DNA from 4 places in the Halobacillus amylolyticus genome. Region 3 is predicted to be linked to each of the others. Evidence: riboswitches for the same ligand, from Rfam matches in the RefSeq annotation. Region 3 holds a riboswitch; each other region holds the start of a gene.
The links. A riboswitch is a leader RNA that binds a small molecule or an ion and turns the genes downstream of it on or off. The one in region 3 is predicted to bind S-adenosylmethionine.
Positions count from the first base shown of each region.

Region 1: linked by a shared signal. The riboswitch ahead of MUO15_RS09160 (sodium:solute symporter family protein) and the one ahead of MUO15_RS04615 (phosphoadenylyl-sulfate reductase) in region 3 are both predicted to bind S-adenosylmethionine.
Region 2: linked by a shared signal. The riboswitch ahead of MUO15_RS12045 (PLP-dependent aspartate aminotransferase family protein) and the one ahead of MUO15_RS04615 (phosphoadenylyl-sulfate reductase) in region 3 are both predicted to bind S-adenosylmethionine.
Region 4: linked by a shared signal. The riboswitch ahead of msrA (peptide-methionine (S)-S-oxide reductase MsrA) and the one ahead of MUO15_RS04615 (phosphoadenylyl-sulfate reductase) in region 3 are both predicted to bind S-adenosylmethionine.

Region 1 covers NZ_CP095075.1:1,746,060-1,750,564, forward strand. The annotation lists partial or broken gene MUO15_RS09155 (malonate-semialdehyde dehydrogenase) at 320-469, opposite strand; gene MUO15_RS09160 (sodium:solute symporter family protein) at 584-2,086, opposite strand; SAM riboswitch class I at 2,319-2,426, opposite strand; SAM riboswitch class I at 2,639-2,742, shown strand; gene MUO15_RS09165 (LLM class flavin-dependent oxidoreductase) at 2,851-4,233, shown strand.
Region 2 covers NZ_CP095075.1:2,336,680-2,341,184, forward strand. The annotation lists gene MUO15_RS12040 (aliphatic sulfonate ABC transporter substrate-binding protein) at 1-515, opposite strand, end outside; gene MUO15_RS12045 (PLP-dependent aspartate aminotransferase family protein) at 535-2,322, opposite strand; SAM riboswitch class I at 2,450-2,558, opposite strand; gene MUO15_RS12050 (trans-sulfuration enzyme family protein) at 2,620-3,780, opposite strand; gene MUO15_RS12055 (NUDIX hydrolase) at 3,853-4,446, opposite strand.
Region 3 covers NZ_CP095075.1:877,482-881,986, forward strand. The annotation lists gene MUO15_RS04605 (sirohydrochlorin chelatase) at 1-697, opposite strand, end outside; gene cobA (uroporphyrinogen-III C-methyltransferase) at 716-1,492, opposite strand; gene MUO15_RS04615 (phosphoadenylyl-sulfate reductase) at 1,559-2,290, opposite strand; SAM riboswitch class I at 2,400-2,518, opposite strand; gene MUO15_RS04620 (DinB family protein) at 2,677-3,147, opposite strand; gene MUO15_RS04625 (GNAT family N-acetyltransferase) at 3,337-3,882, opposite strand; gene MUO15_RS04630 (GNAT family N-acetyltransferase) at 4,002-4,505, opposite strand.
Region 4 covers NZ_CP095075.1:1,611,017-1,615,521, reverse strand. The annotation lists gene MUO15_RS08495 (chromate transporter) at 1-424, shown strand, start outside; gene MUO15_RS08490 (chromate transporter) at 421-954, shown strand; gene MUO15_RS08485 (AIM24 family protein) at 1,247-1,942, shown strand; SAM riboswitch class I at 2,082-2,201, shown strand; gene msrA (peptide-methionine (S)-S-oxide reductase MsrA) at 2,325-2,798, shown strand; gene eutH (ethanolamine utilization protein EutH) at 3,079-4,176, shown strand; gene MUO15_RS08470 (hypothetical protein) at 4,200-4,442, opposite strand.

The sequences.
Region 1 (4,505 bases), 870 kb from region 3:
TAATTTGCAATGCTAGCTAAACTTAAGACTTTGGTGCCCATCCCCTATACGTTTACGTATCAACACAACAGGGGGCAGGCACCTTTATTTGCTTCGTATAAATAGTCCTCTATCCCTGGTCTGTATGCTGCCCCATCTCAGATTGTTGAATTACATTTATTTTGTGGAAATTGCACAATCAATAGATTTAGGATTATGCTAAACCCTTCAATAAAGAGCCTCCAAGCAGCATTTGAAAAAGCTACTTGGAGACTGAAGTCATGATTTCGATAGCCTAAACTCCTTCAAGTACAATCCTCCTAAAATCCCTTGTCTACCATCACACCCAACGAGTCTTCATCACTTTCTTACGAGTATAAAACTCGATCCCATCCTTCCCGTTAACATGCAAGTCACCATCGAATGAATCCTTCCATCCTGAGAACGGGAAGAAAGCCATCGGAGCTGGTACACGAATGTTTACACCCAGCCATTGGAACATCCAAGCAGGAACCATCATTGGAAAATTGAATGGGGTATTTCCTAAGTGATTCTACTTTTGTTTGTGTCAAAGTAATAACCTCTTAAATGTTGAGTTAATCGTTTAAAGCACATCTTTTAAAAAGACATCCTCTTCTTCTTTTGTTACATTAGACGTCGTGACTAAGCTCGTCACGATCATCACAACAAATCCAGCAGCAGCGGCAAGGAACAAGGATATATAAATATTTTCAAAGACATTCAAACTAGTAAAAAGAACATAGAGTCCCGTACCTGAAATGAGCGAGGCTATTGCACCGTAACCATTGGATTTCCCCCATAAATAGCCCAATACAATCGGAGCAAGGAGGCCACTGATAATCGCTGAGAAACTAAACTGAATCAGGATCGCCAGCGAATCAGGTCGATCGAGCGACAGGTAAAAGGTGGCCAAACCAACAAAGATGAGCGAGCCTTTGGCTACTTTTACCGAGCGTACATCCAATTGATGTTTGGATAACTTCCCTTTCGAAAGGATCGGAGCCAGCACCTTGTACAGATCGTTTCCAATGCTTGACGTAATACTCAAATACAAGCTGTCTGTACTTGATAGAATCGCTGAAATAATCCCAACGATGATAATCGCAGCAATGATTGGTGGAAAGGCTTCTAGTACATAGACGGGAATGGCCGAGTCCGCACTACTAAGCGATGGAGCCAGCACTCTAGCTGCCAGACCACCCAACACCATTAACACGGTAATGAAGAACATGCCAAGCCCCGCTGACATCGTAAACGGCCGAAGCTGATCCTCCGTTTCCAGTGATAACACTTTATTAAGCAGGTGCGGCATGACAACAAAACTAATATGTAAAAATTGAACCGACAAAATAGCTAAGACACTGTCATAGGGTCCGTTTAGCGGAGCGATCAATTCTGGATCGATCGCTTCTAGTTTAGTAGAAAGCTCACCAAATACATTCAGTCCCCCACCTATCGTCCAAAATAATGACGCAAAGATCAGGATAGATGTGATTACCATCAAGGTTCCTTGGATACCATCCGTAACAATTTGGGCAAAGGCACCGCCAAGTCCAATATAGAGAATCGTAATGGTCACACCAATCAGAATCCCCCAGAAATAAGGAATGCCGATAACGGATTCAAAGATTGTCGCCAACCCGACATTTTGACCGACAATATAATACACGTTAAACAATACTAAAAAAGTGACGAGGACTTGCAAGGTTTTGCTGTTATATCTTCTCCCAAGCCATTCAGGAAGTGTGGAAACTCCGCCGAACTTCTTTCCATATTTCCAAAACTTCTTAGCAAATAGCAGAAGAGCGATCCAGCCAGCCCCAAAGCCACCGAGCGTATACCATAATACTGAAACTCCATGTTCATAAGCTAGACCAGGAACACCTACAAACAAATTGGCACTAGCGAAACTTGCTGCATAGCTTGCCCCTACAAGCCAAGGGCTGACATTCCCTCTTGCTGTTGCAAAACCGTTCATCGATCTACTATGCTGATTCCCCTTTTTTCCAATCCATACAACAAAGACAAAGTACAAAGCCAGAAGACTGACAAGCGTCCATAACAGTGGTCCCGAAACAATTCCCATTAGTTATTTTCCTCCTTTGACCTTGGATAGACTTTATTCCAAATAAGTAAGCCAAGCCCCCAGAACACGGCTAGGGTAATAAAATAGATTGTAAACATGTACATTTCTCCCCTCATTTTGCTAATTATGTCTAACTTTATCCAACGTTCTTTAGCCTGTTATAAAGTTCTTTTCAATGAAATATAAAAAAGCCCCTTTCAAAGAAAGAGGCTGAATTCATATATGCTCCAACCTCTTATCTTCCAGACAAATAAAGTCTGTTGGAAGTAGCACCGTTCCCCTTGTAGGGTGGTTGCCGGGCGTCGTAGGGCCAAATCCCTCAGCCAACTCTTGATAAGAGTGAAAAACTATAAAATTATTCAAATAATCTGATAAACAGCATCATAGCAAAGTTTATATTTCCATGTCAACTCTCTTTTTTCAAAATTTGGGTTTATTAATCCTAAATACACCCTGACTAATCTGCGAAGGAACAGAATTTTTTAAAAATTAACATTGACACCTTTTGGGATATGCTGTATATTTTGGATCACATAAAAATTTAATTATAATTTCTTATCACGAGAGGTGGAGGGACTGGCCCTTTGAAACCTCGGCAGCAGACTGTAGTAGTACTGTGCCAATTCCAGCAAGCTCTATGGCTTGAAAGATAAGGAGGAGTCCATACATTTGCGTTTTCAACCTCTTCTTTTTCTTTAAAGAAGAGGTTTTTTCATGTGTTTGAGGTTGGAAACACTAAAAAGGAAATCTAGGGAGGAATACAGTTGACGAAACAAATTATTTTAAATGCCTTTGAAATGAATAGCGCGATGCACAATTCTCATGGGTTGTGGAAACATCCAAGAAGTCAGCGCCACCGCCGCTATAAAGACTTAGATTACTGGATGGACTTAGCTAAACTATTAGAAAGAGGCAAATTTGATGCCGTGTTTCTCGCCGATGTACTAGGAATCTATGACGTTTATAAAAAAAGTAAAGACCCCTCGATCCGTGATGGATTGCAGGTTCCTTTAAATGATCCTGCCCTGGTTATTCCAGCGATGGCCAGCGTGACCAAGCATTTATCCTTTGCGATGACGGTCAGCACCACCTATGAAGCTCCATTCGGGAATGCTCGGCGTTTCTCCACCCTCGATCACCTGACTAAAGGACGTATCGCGTGGAACGTGGTTACCTCTTACCTGCCAAATGCCGCGCGCAACTTTGGCCTTGAGAATATGATCAAACACGACGAACGCTACGATATCGCTGATGAATATCTTGATGTGTCTTATAAGCTCTGGGAGACGAGCTGGGAAGATGATGCCGTCGTTGAAGATGTCGAAAATAACACACTGGTTGATCCGGATAAAGTTCATGAAATTAATCACGAAGGAAAATACTTTTCCGTGGAAGGGCCGCACCTGAGTGAACCATCCTTACAACGGACACCTGTCCTCTATCAAGCCGGCACATCCGAACGCGGACGCGAATTCGCCTCCAAGCACGCCGAGTGTATCTTTGTCGGCGGCCCGACACCAGAGCGAATTCACTACTATGCCGATGATATTCGTAAGCGTGCGGAAAACCACGGCCGCAATCCAGATAATATTAAAATCTTCTCCTTCCTTAGCGTGATTGTTGGCGAAACAACAGAGGAAGCGGAACAAAAGTTTGAAGAATACGCACGTCACTGGAGTGCAGATGCCGCTAAAGCACAATACGGAGCAAGCGGCTATGACATCGGCGAGTATGAAGAAATGGATCCAGATCTTCCTTTTGAATACACAAAGTCCACAGAAGGCGGCCACTATAAAGCGGCCACACTAACAAAAGACGCACCTAAGAAGCTAACCGTTGGCGAAGTGCTCAATCGCTTTGAGTCACCAGACCGTAATAGTATTATCGTTGGAAATCCGACTGAGGTTGCCGACGCAATCCAGTTTCAATTTGAAGAGTCGGGTGTGGATGGCTTTAACTTGAACCATTTAGTAACCCCTGGGGATCTGGAAGACTTTGTTGATTTGGTGATACCAGAGCTGCAAGAGCGTGGATTGTATAAGAAGGATTACCAGGAGGGTACGTTGAGAGAGAAGCTGTTTCCGCATGGGGAAAGTGGGCTGCCTGAGGATCATCCTGGGAGTCAATATAGATATTCATTAACGTGATTATCTTGATGGGCTAAAGTTGACATCTCTACTATCCCATCAGTAATACACGCAAGAAACACTAGCTGTCAATAATAAACGAATCGCGATAATACAACACAAATCAATTTTACAATTTTAAAAAATAGGTTATAATGAGATTAGAATAGTTGCACATACTAAAAAAGACCGTTGGTGCTGTCACACCAACGATCAGGTACAATAGCCCTTCAAGGGAGCAGCTCACATAGAGCTTTTGGAAATAACTACCCACATGCTTGCCAGGCCTATGG
Region 2 (4,505 bases), 1.5 Mb from region 3:
TGCTGCAAGTTCACGAGTTCAATATCATCTGGTGACATCCCATGTTCTTTTAACGCTCGAACTAAGAAAATGTATGGGTCTGTTCCTAACGTGGCAGCAACCTTTTTCCCTTTTAAATCCTCAACAGAAGAAATATTGGAATCACCATTCGTGACAAGCGCTGTCCACTCGGGTTTGGAGTATAAGTACACCGACTCAACCGGTGAACCATTCGCCTTTGCCATGAGTGCCGCCGCCCCTGCAGAGGAACTAAAGTCCACACTACTTGAGTTTAGGAATTCGAGTGCCTTATTACTTCCTTGACTTAAAACGAATTCGACATCAATACCTTCTTTCTTCAGTGCTTCTTCAGCCCATCCCTTTTCCTTCAAAACGAGACTTGTCGGGGAGTAGTAGGCATAATCAAGCGTCACTTTATCAGGTTTCCCACTTTCACCTTCAGCGTTATTCGAACAACCTATTAAGGTGATAGTCAGTAACAGTGCTAGGGTGGGTAATATATATTTAGTTTTCATCCATTTGCCTCCATAAAAATTAAATTTCACATGCATAGGTATCAATCGTGCCTCTTAGGCGCTGTGCTTCCTTGTAGGTGCAACGATTGTGCACCACTTGCAGTCCCGCTTCACTAGCAATTCGCGCTGCCTCCGGTGCAATGACGCCCTCTTGCAGCCAAAAGACCCCAGGCTTCACAGTTGCTGCCTCTTTAGCAATTTCAATTGCCGCTTCAGGACTGCGGAAAATTTGAACAACGTCCACTTTGAAAGGAATTGAGCTAATGTCTGGATAGGCTTTTTCTCCTAACACCTCATCTTCCCTCGGATTAACCGGTACAATTTGGTAACCTAGACGCTGCATTTTACGTGCCAACCGGTGGCTTGGGCGAGAAGGCTTCCCGCTTAACCCAACAACAGCTAAACGCTTCGGACGAGTCACTTGTTCTCCATCCTGCTCTTCGGTTACTTGTGCAGATTGAAGCGCCCATTTGATCACACCTTCATCGTTCTCAGTAATAGCTGAGCTGCCTTCTTTCCCAGTTGCCGTCGCAATCGCACGGTCCAAGTCATTCACAAGGTCCTTCACTGACTCTAAACCAACAGATAAACGGATTAACTCTTCTGATACACCACTTGCAGCGAGATCTTCAACAGATAACTGTTGGTGTGTTGTTGAGGCAGGATGAATGATTAGTGACTTCGCATCACCTACGTTTGCTACGTGTGACCATAAAGCAATGTTGTTAATTACTTTTCGACCTGCGTCACGGCCTCCTCTGATGCCAAAATTGACAATCGAACCATAGCCACCTTCTAAGTACTTACCAGCTAGTGAATGAGCAGGGTGCTCTTTCAACCCCGGATAGGAGACCCATTCAACATCAGGATGACCTTTAAGGTATTCTGCTAGCTCTAATGCATTATCGTTATGACGCTCGATCCGCAAAGGCAACGTTTCAAGTCCTTGCAATAGTAGGAAAGCATTTTGCGGGCTTAAGCAGGCACCCAAGTCTCTCAACAATTGAACGCGTAATTTTGTTACAAAGGCTAGTGTTCCGAAATCAGAGGCATAGCGGATGCCGTTATAACTATCATCCGGCTCAGTGAAAACAGGGAATTTGCCGTTTGTCCAGTCAAATCTTCCCCCATCAACCACAACACCTCCGATGGCTGTTCCATGCCCGCCAATCCACTTCGTAGCAGAATGAACAACGATATCCGCTCCAAATTCAATCGGCTTACAGGAATAAGGTGTAGCAAATGTGTTGTCAACAATCAGTGGTACACCGTGATCATGGGCAACTGCGGAGACCTTTTCAAAATCCAATACATGAAGACTCGGGTTACCAATTGTCTCAGCAAACACAGCCTTGGTTTTATCCGTTAAAGCATTGCGGAAGTTTTCAGGATCTTCAGGATCAACAAACCTCACTTTAATGCCGTATCGCGGCAGAGTATTAGCAAACAAATTATAAGTGCCTCCATATAAATTCGATGCGGCCACAATTTCATCACCTGAGCCTGCTAGATTTAAGATTGATAGAGCAATCGCTGACATTCCTGAAGCTGTCGCCACAGAAGCAACGCCGTTTTCAAGCAAAGCCATTCTTTTTTCAAAAACATCTACCGTCGGATTCCCGATTCTTGAATATATATTTCCCGGCTCATCAAGGGCAAATAAACTTTGCGCATGATCAGTATCGTGAAACACATAAGAAGTCGTTTGATAAATCGGTACCGCTCTTGAACCTGTAGTTGGATCTGGGGATTGCCCGCCATGAAGTGAGACCGTGCTTAAATCGTAGCTTTCAAATGAGTTTGTCATTTTTACATCCTCCTAAAGTTTTTAAATAAGATTTGAATAGCAAGAGGGCATCGGGGGCCGAAATAATTTTTGAAATACAAAAAACCCCCTCTTCGATAAGAAGAGGGGGTTGAATAATCATGTCCTCCTCTTATCTCTCAGATCAGTGATCTGTAGGATTTGGCACCTTTTCAAACCGATGTTTGAAGGTTGCCGGGCTTCACAGGGCCTATTCCCTCTGCCGCTCTTGATAAGAGTACTTGCTATTTAATTTGGCTATGGTTAAGAATTATAAGGTATAACAATTGGAAAAGTCAATCATTTTTGACTATTTTCTTTTACAGATTCATGAATGGCTTCCTTGAACTGAGCTATGATGTCCGCTGACTCTTCTATTCCAATGGAAAGCCTAATAACATAATCATTGACACCAATTAGGGCACGCTCCTCATCCGTCAATGCACGGTGTGAAGTTCGGATTGGATAGGATACAGTCGTTTCTAACCCACCAAGGGTCGGCGTCAATTTAATCCACCCTAAGGATCGAAAGAATTGTTCGATATCAACTTTTTTACTAAGTTCAATCGTAACAATCGCACCGTGCCCTTGCTCTGAAACGTATTCAGGGTAAAATACTTGGTCGACTAACTCATCCTGCTGTAAAGATTCCGCCAGTGTTTGCGCATTAGCGGATTGCTGTTTCATACGTAAACCAAGTGTCTTTACACCCCGTTGAGTTAACCATGCCTCAAAAGCACTGAGATTGGCGCCAAGCGCACTCACCTTTTGCTTCGCTTTTGCCATTAACTCTTCATTTCCAACGACGATCCCCGAAGTAACGTCACTATGACCGCCGATATATTTTGTAGCACTGTGCACAACAATATCGATCCCCTTTTTATAGGGCTGTAATAAGTATGGAGTGGCAAATGTATTGTCAACCATTGTGTACAAATCGTGTTCCTTCGCGAGACTTACAAGTCCTTCTAGGTCTTCTACTCTGAGAAAAGGATTGGAGACTGACTCTGTATAGAGCAATTTCGTATTTGGTTGAATCGCCTCTTCAACCTTTTTTTTATCGGCAAATGAAACGATTGAAACTTCAAAGCCAAAGCTCGTTAGCTCTTTTGTAATCAAGTGATGGGTCCCGCCATAAAGATCTTCTGCGGCAACGATGTGATCACCGGCTTGCACAACAGAAAGGATGCCTGCCAGAATTGCCGAGGTTCCAGATGAGGCGGCGACCCCAGCTTCTGCTCCTTCAAGATTCGCAACGGTTTGACCGAGTTCTTCTGTGTTCGGATTCTTCTCACGGGAATACGAAAACGAAGCTTCTCCAGCATAATAGCTTTCTAAGTGATCTAAGTCTTTAAATGTAAAGGAAGATGTTTGGTAAATCGGAGTTGATTTACTATTTAGTGCATCTCCCTGATTTATTTTGTTGTGTACAATACGTGTATCAAATGATTGATGGCTCATAAACTCTCTCCTTTTGCACTTGAATGCATCAAAGTATATCGATCAGCACAATATTCTGTCAATCACTATAGTTTAGCGGCTGCTTAAGATAGCCTGCACAACATATTGATAATAATCAAAAGGATGGGGGCAGAAACTCGAATGAGATAAATGGAGCTCTTCGCCTGTAAAGATAGATTCAGCCTGTAAACACGGACTTTTTTTGCAAATCATACTAAGAAAATCCTCAAGGTCAATCTGAACGACATCGCCAACCTCTTCATTAATCGTCAGCTTCATATGGTTTTCATATGGGAATAAATAAATATGACAGATTTCCCGATCCTTAATCGTCTTAAACAACAACTCTTCCTTGTAAAATCCACAATAATTTAATTGGCCCGCAGCCAGCCTTAAACCAAGCTCCTCTTCAACCTCGCGCAAACCTCCACGGATGAGGCTCTCTTCTGCTGCTATGTGGCCCGCAGCCGATATATCATATAGGGATGGGAAATCTTTCTTACTATCTGCACGCTTTTGAAAATAGATCCAGCTCCGATTCTCTTCATGCTTATAAAACCAGCAATGAAAACTTTCATGCCAATCTCCATCACGGTGAACCTCCTCCCGGTCCTTCTCACCGATAGGAGTTAACCATTCACTATAGATCTTAAGCACTTCTCTCATATCCCCCACTCATTTCTAGTCATTGTCCTGAACCCGATAGATTGACCCTATTGTTAATT
Region 3 (4,505 bases):
CGTCGATCATTATAGGATGGTTCCCAAGATATTGACACAGGACCACCTGTTGACTTTTCTCCTGCATCCCATTGATTTTGTCCTGCATCGACCTCATAAGCAGCCCGGTAAACCAAAGGTAGGGAATCACGAAAGTTTGTGACCACCCTTCTTTCAGCGAAGTTTGCAATCCTTCATCAAAAGAAGGTGAACAGGCCGCTAAATAGCTGACATTTACATTAGCGACGTCCATTTTCGAACATAATTTATGTGCAATTTGTTCCATCGATTCTTTGGTCTCTGAATGACGGCTGCCTCTTCCAACTAGCAAGATGTTCGCATCTGAATGGCGGACCACCTTTGTTTCCTGCACACGTTGGACTAAAATATCAATCACCCGATCCTGGATTCCGATCGTTCTTCCATAAACAAAATGGATGTGCGGATGGCGGAGCTTCGCACGATTAATCTCTTCCGGTATATCCGTATAGTAGTGACCCGCACTCAACAATAAGACGGGGATAATAGCAACCCTAGTGGCTCCTCGCTCGACGAGATTCTTAATTCCTTGAGCCATATCCGGTTCCGCCAGTTCTAAAAAACAGGTTTCCTGAAGAGGAACGTCTATACGCTCCTGGACGGATTGAATCAAGGAAACGGCTTCCTTACGCGCCTTCTCAACACGGCTACCGTGGCTTACATATAAAACTGCTTGCATGTAACCATCCCCTTCCTTTTAACCAACAATAGAAGGAACAGGCATTTCTTCCTCGTCTTTCATCTGTTCAAACCATTGCAGCTGCTCCCTCAGCTTCACGACTTCTCCTACGACTATCATCGAAGGATTCTCGAGATCCTCGACCTTCCCTACAATGTCCTCTAGTGTTCCTGTTACGGTACGTTGATGTTCCATCGTCCCCCACTCCACCAGAGCGATCGGTGTACTGGGAGCGCGGCCATGTCGAATCAGTCTCGCGCAAATTTCCGGAAGTTTTTTGACACCCATATAAATGCACAAAGTGTCCATGCTTTTCACTACATGCTCCCAATACTCTTCCTGATCATGTCCGAATTTGCTTACTCCTGATAGGAAGGCTACAGACGAACTATAGTTACGGTGTGTGACTGGAATACCAGCATAAGCAGGAGCAGCTACACCAGATGAGATCCCAGGGACGATTTCATAAGGAATATCCCTTTTTGCTAATTCTTCGGCTTCCTCTCCACCTCTACCAAAAACGAAGGGATCCCCGCCTTTTAAGCGGGTTACTGTTTTCCCTTGTAAGGCAAAGTCACAAAGAAGCCCATTAATGGTTTGTTGGTCTAAAGAATGATTATCCGGACGCTTACCGCAATAAATCAGTTCAGCTTCGTCCCTCGCTTCATCAAGTAAGTCTTTGTTAATCAATCGATCGTATAGAATGACATCCGCCTGCTGAATGGCCTTCAAGCCTTTCACTGTAATTAAATCAGGATCACCGGGTCCTGCACCGACGATATAAACTTTTTTCATAAGCCACCTCCTCCCCTTGTTGCAATGAATTTTTAAATCAGCTTACAGAAATAATCTACTTAATTTTTATGACTGGTTTCCTGAAGTGTGGAGACCGCATTCTGTTTTATTAAACCCTTGCCATCTCCCAGAACGATCGTCCCCCTGTTCAGTTACTGGCTCAGTACAAGGCATGCAACCGATACTTGGATACTTTTGATCATGTAATTCATTGTAATCCAAGCTATTTACTCGGATATAATCCCAAACGTCTTCCCATGTCCAGTAGATTAGGGGGCATACCTTAATCGACTGAAACCGTTCATCCTTATTTACAAAATCAGTGTGACTTCGACTCGGAGACTGTTCTCGCCTCAGCCCTGAAATCCAGGCTGTTGCCCCACTAAGCGCATCCTCAAGCGGCTTGATTTTTCGAATATAACAACATTGGCCTGGCTGCTTTTTCCATAATGCTGGACCATACTCGTTCGCTTGCTCATCTAAAGTCAAATCCGGTTTCTTAATATGAATGTGAAGCTGCGGGTATCTCCGCTTCACTTTTTCGATCAGTTCATAAGTTTCTGGAAAGTGAACATCTGTATCAAGAAACACAATTTCTGCATCTTTCTTCACTTTAGAAATCAAATCAATCAACACAATACCTTCCGCTCCGAAACTACAAGCATAGACGATTGATTCACCATAAGACTGATAAGCCCATTCTAATACACTGGCAGCGCCTTTTGTGTCATCCGAAGGGTGCCAGCTTTCAAATGGATCACCAGAGAAATTCTCATACGAAACGATGTTATTGCTCATATTTTCCTCCTTCTAACTAAAGCAAGCTCGTAAATTTAACATTAAAAAACCTCTCTTCTTAGCAAAAGTAAGAAGAGAGGTGTTCGATGCGAACATATAACTACCTATCTTCTTATCTTTCAAGTGCCTAATGCACCCGCTGGAATTGGCACAGTCTCTGATAAATGATCCATCAGACCCGTTGCCGAGGCTTCAAAGGGCCAGTCCCTCCACCTCTCGCGATAAGAATTAAATTGTGAAATTGTGGTATTTGATATTGGTAAATATATTATTCCCTTTTAGAAAAAATGTCAATGGTTTAAAGGAAAATTATTAATTTTTCATACTTTCTGAAAAAAGACCGTTTCATAAAGTTTTGACATAAAGACAATTATTTACATCTATTATTAATCCCAAATATCAGCTCTAGGAACACCTGCTGTTCTCAAATAGTCTAATAACTGACCAGTATGTATCGATTCATGATAGGCAATCCGTAAAAGCATGTCCCCCAAACTTCGTATGTATCCAACATTAGAGCGATCAATCTTTATATTTGAAAGGTCTTCTGCTTTGTAAGTTGATATCGTTTCTAAAAAAGCTTCACGATAAGGCTCTGCAAACTCCAATTCCTTCTGAACAGATTGTAAAGGGACATTATCAAAGGGAGATTCAAAATTGCTTAAGCTGCCTTTATTTTTAATCGCCATATGGTAATAGTGTTCGCTCTCTAATACGTGCCGAATCATCTCTAAGGAGGTCATTGCCTCTTCATCAGGTCTCCATTGTAGTACATCGGATGGAATAGAGGACCATACCTTAATACTTCGTCTTCTTACTTCAGTCAAGTTTAGCTTCACTAGTTCTATAGAATTCATTTCATCCCGTCCTTTTGTTTATCTTTTCAGTGCACTCGAATAAATTTTTGAGACCTTCTTATAAACATTGGTTTACAATTTCCTTGCCAATTCCGGAGGCTGCTCCTGTGATAATAACCTTTTTATTTTTGAGCATGTAAACATCCTTTTATTTATGTAAATTGATGGACTCGACTGTTTTATAAGGCCTCATTCCTTAAATCTTCCCATAATAATAGTATTATAGTATTTACCGTCAGAAAGAATTTTGTCTTTTTTTAATACACCTTCTATTTCAAAGCCAAGCTTTTTATACAGTTTAATGGCTTTATCGTTTGTTTCTAAAACATTCAAAGCAATTTTTTTAATGCCATTTGCGTCCGCCCAAGAAACAGACTCTTTTAAAAGATTTTCCCCAATCCTATATCCCCAAAAATCTTTTAATATGCATACCCCAAATTCTACTTTATGAGAAAATCTATTCAAATAAATTCCTTCGCATCTTGAAAACCCAACGATCCGATCATGAGCTACAGCAACTAAAAATAAGTTTCTTGAATGCTCAGTGTCCGTTTTTATAATCTGTTCAAATCCCGGTATATCTATGAACGCCTCCCCTTTTTCTCTGTCCAAATTTTCGGTCTCGCCGTCAATCTGTAATCTTAGTGCGGACAATTCTTTTGCATCTCTATCGATTGCAGATCTAACAGTATAATTTATCCCCTTAACGTAAAAATCTCGTTTGTTTATTATCATGATATACTCCATTCATAATTTAAAAATGATTCTGGCCTACCTAAATCTCTGTCGCGTTAAATATCCCGGCGAAACCCTTTCCTTAAAAATGCGCACAGCAAATGAAGCGCTTGTTTTGACTAGGACACAGAGTAAATATGTACCTCTTGCCCTGATAGCACGGTACGCTTTTCAAAGTCCATCCTAATTTTCTTAGCCACTTCTATCGATCCTACATTTCCAGGTTGAATTAAAGCAATAAGTCGCTGTTTACCGAATCGTTGAAATCCATGCTTCCTAAGAGCTTCGGCAGCCTCGCTCGCGTAACCTTGCCCCCAATATTTCCGGGATATCCAATACCCTATTTCGAGCTCTTCTACTCCATCAATCATTTGCGGAACAAGGCCAGCGTGGCCAACTGGGATATTTTCCTCCCTTCTAACCAGCACTCTTAATCCGAGATCAGACCCAACTCTGTATGTACTATAAATCCAGTCCAAAAACTGCCTTGCACCTTCTCTATTTTTTGTATGGCCATTACCGATAAACCGAACCATTTCAGGGTCTGACAACATAGAAATAAGAAACTCTAAATCTTTATCTTCGTATCGACGAAATGATAATCTTTCCGTAAATATTTTCAC
Region 4 (4,505 bases), 730 kb from region 3:
ACTGCCAGGACCGATTGCTACGAAAATGGCGGGTTATATTGGGTTTCGGGTCTCTGGGGTACTTGGCATGTTAAACGCTGTTCTTGCTACCATTATTCCCACAATCGCGATCATGATTGTTCTCATTACTTCATTAAATAGCTTTCGTGATCAGCCATGGGTGAACGGAATGACACAAGCTGTCGTCCCTGTTGTTGGTGTCATGCTTGCTAAACTTACCTACGACTTTATAAAAAAGGCAAAAGTTAGCTTAGGATGGTTAAATACAATCCTGCTAGGAGCAGGTTCCCTTATTTTAATAGAGTGGGCAGGGGTTCATCCGGGATTAGTTATTTTTGCCCTCCTTCTAGTAGCTTTGATTAGACCAATGGGCAAAAAAGGGGAAAAGTCGAAAGCTTATGTACGTAAGGAGCAATCATCATGATCTATTGGAAGATTTTTATTGCCTTTTTCATTCCTGGGATAGTGGGGTATGGAGGTGGACCTGCCTCTATCCCTTTAGTAGAGAACGAAGTGGTAGAACGTTTTAACTGGATGACTGTCAGCGAATTTAGCGAAATGCTGGCTATGGCGAACGCTTTGCCAGGCCCTATAGCTACAAAAATGGCTGGCTTCATTGGTTTTCAGCAAGGTGGGATAATCGGGAGCTTTATCGGGGTGTTTGCAACGGTGGCTCCTTCGTTAATCTTAATGATTGGGCTTCTGAGCCTATTGTATAAATTTAAAGACTCTCCTAGGGTTAAAACAATGACTGCCCTCATTCGCCCGTCTATTGCCATTTTGCTTGGAGTTATAGCCTTTCAGTTCTTCCGGAATTCGTACTTTTCTTCCGGAGCTCTGCAAACCATTCTGCTGATTGGCGTTAGCTTTTTTTTACTCGAGCGCGTGAAGGTTCATCCAGCCTTTGTCATATTAGGATCATTGATGTATGGAGCAATTTTTCTAGGATCCTAAATGGAGCACACCATTTAAGTGATGGTGTGCTTTTTTGTTCTTGAAGTTGACTGAGGATTCTACCCAAATACAGGACAATTATCTCCAAATTCAGAAGGTTTCTCCCCAAAATCATTGGGTTTCTGACTAAATCCAAAAAGTTTCTCCCTAAACTTGTCAGGATTCTATCAAAATCTAAAAAGATTCTTCCCTAACAGCAGTGAGGGGATAATTTAAAAGGGAGGAAAAGCACGAAACGTTTTGCCTTCCTCATTCGTATCAAGAACAGCACGAAATGGGGAGGAACCTTTAAATGAGCAATTATTCAATTGATCAATTCATTCAACAAACGAAGCAAGATGAAACAGAAAGTGAGTACTTTGAATTAGAAACACCGCGAATTCTTGAAGTCAATTTAATGGATGAAGTGTGGGCAAAATCAGGTTCAATGATCTCTTACAATGGCCAAATCAAGTTCGAGCGTGAAGGGATATTAGAGCATGGAGTTGGGCGCATGTTCAAGAAAGCTTTTTCAGGAGAAGGCAGCTCGTTAATGAAAGCACATGGCAGAGGTCGTCTATACTTAGCAGATCAAGGAAAGAAAATTACGATTTTTGACCTCGCCAACGAATCCATCACCGTTAATGGGAATGATCTTTTGGCTTTTGAACCAGGTATTGAATGGGATGTTAAGTTAATGAAAAAAGTAGCAGGAATGATGTCTGGTGGACTCTTTAATATTAAGCTTCAGGGCCATGGAAGAGTAGCGATTACTTCCCATTATGAGCCGTTGACTTTACTCGTTCGTCCTGGGGAATCTGTCCTTACGGATCCTAATGCAACGGTAGCCTGGTCAGGGCACCTCGAACCGGAGTTTAGAACAGATATCAGCTTTAAGACATTTTTCGGACGGGGAAGCGGGGAATCGATCCAAATGGAGTTTAAAGGTGAGGGATTTGTCATCGTTCAACCATTTGAGGAAGTGTACACGACGGGACGCAGTTCGTAAAAAATTATTTTTATCCATCAGTCATGTTGAAGAGGGCTTCAGCATAATTTTACAAACAGGAGAAAAAGTTGAGTCTTCACTCTTTACTTCGTTGGGAAATCGTTGTATCATATAAGATAACAAAATAAATAACGGAAACTTCTTATCCAGAGAGGCGGAGGGACTGGCCCTTTGATGCCCGGCAACCATCGAATCAATCCACGAGATTGAGAGAACGGTGCCAATTCCTGTAGGATGGTGACATTCTAAAAGATGAGAGGATCGTACGGAATATTACGACCCCTTTTCTTATACTGGATAAGAAAAGGGGTTTTTTGGTTTTAAAACCGTCAAACTCTCTTTGAAAAAGAAGTTCCGCGTTAAGAGAAGGGGAAGATGAGTTATGGCAACAGCTATTTTTGGTGCAGGGTGTTTCTGGGGTGTTGAGCCCTTTTTTGAGCGTTTTGATGGAGTAACTGCAACACGGGTGGGATACACAGGCGGTCACGCTGAGAACCCGACATATGAGCAAGTGAAAACAGGAACAACGGGTCACGCAGAAGCCGTAAAAATTGAATATGATCCAACTGTCCTCACATATGAAGAGTTGGTTAATATCTTTTTTGAGGCCCATGATCCAACAACCCGCAATAAGCAGGGCATGGACGTAGGTCACCAATATCGATCTGCTATCTTTTATACCAATGATTTAGAGAAGACGATTGCCAACGAGAAGATTAAGCAATGGGAAGCAAAAGGGATCTTTAAACGTCCGATTGTAACAGAGGTAGCAAAAGCTGAAGTGTTCTATGATGCAGAAGAATACCACCAAAAGTATTCACAAAAGAATGGATCAGTTGCGTGCGGAATCGGCTAATTAAAAATATGAGGGAGCCTTCCTTTTACTAAGGAGGGTTCTTTTTTATATCTATACATAGTGTTGAGGGAAGGTGAGCATGATTCATATTGTAACGGATAGGTATTCTTTTTTGTTTTGAGAGCGATGTCTTAGTTTTGTTGTGATCTGCTTGACGTGGATTGGTGGGCAAACATTTTCCGCTAACAATTGATGAACTTAAAAACGCTTGAAAGACTTGATCATAAAGGGCACAATCTTTAGTAGTTACTTATAATTGTAGGCGGTTAGGGGAGATACCATGTGGTTTAATGAGGGGTTACTCATAATCATGACGCTCTTTATGGTCATTGGAGCAATAGATTACTATCTTTTACATAACCGATGGGGTTTGGGTGAGAGTTTTTACAATGCGTTTATGATGATGGGGCCGCTTGCACTTGCGATGGTTGGAATTATTTCATTAGCCCCAGTTCTATCCGGATGGCTAGCCCCTATTATTACCCCACTGTATCAGTGGCTGGGAGTTGATCCATCGATGTTCGCTTCAACGATATTGGCGATTGATATGGGGGCTTACCAATTAGCAGAAGCCCTCGCTGCCAGTGATGATGCAGCGGTTTTCTCTTGGGCGTTCCTCGGTACGATGATGGGGCCTACGCTCGTTTTTACCATTCCAATTGCCTTAACAATGATTGCGAAAGAAGACTATCCTTATTTTGCAAAAGGGATATTAATCGGGCTGATTACAATTCCCATTGGTTGTCTTGCCGGAGGGGCTGTAGCCGGCTATGAGCTGGCGTGGATGATCCGCAATCTCATACCTACAGTAGTTCTAGCGGTGATAATAGGATTAGGATTATGGAAGTTTACCAATCTAACTATCCATTTATTTGCAAGGTTTGGCAAGTCAGTCGAGCTGCTGATCATCAGCGGATTAGTCCTAATTATTATCGAGACATTAACAGGCTTTACAATTGTTCAAGGGGTGGCTCCTTTAGAGGAGGGGGTAGGCATCGTGGGTCGTATCACGATCATGCTTGCAGGTGCCTATCCAATGGTTAGCTTTATTAATCGATCGGGACAGCGATTATGGGACAAATGGAGCGACAAACTTGGGATTAACTCGATAGCGATGACCGGATTCATCGCATCACTGGCCCACCATATTCCTATGCTAGCGACAATGAAAGATATGGATACAAGAGGAAAAGTGATGAATGCTGCGTTTGCGGTAAGCGGGGCATTTGTCCTTGGAGGCCATTTAGGGTTTGTAGCCAGTGTAAATAAAGAGGTGATTGTGGCTGTCGTCATCGGTAAGTTAGTTGCAGGCGGACTGGCTGCTTGGCTCGCGTGGTTCACAACCAGCCCTGCTGGGTTAAAGGAACAGTCAAGTTAAAGAGTTCCAAAATTCAAATAGCACTAAAAGATGAAAATAGCACATAGAATGGCTGTAATAACAAAGGTAATACTGTAGATGGTGGTTAATAAGCGAAAACTTGTTTTTTTGCCGTGATTTTGCAGGCTTGCCACTTCATCCTCTGCAGAATATCCTTCTGCCTCATATTTCGAAATGGTTTGGTTAACGTTCTTTCCAACATAAAGTGTTCCAACTAATGCTATGATACTGACGAGAATAATGACTGCCATTAAGAAAGGATACATGATCACCACTCCCTCTATTAGATTACCTTTATTTTACCTTATTAGTGGTTGTGATAACCATGC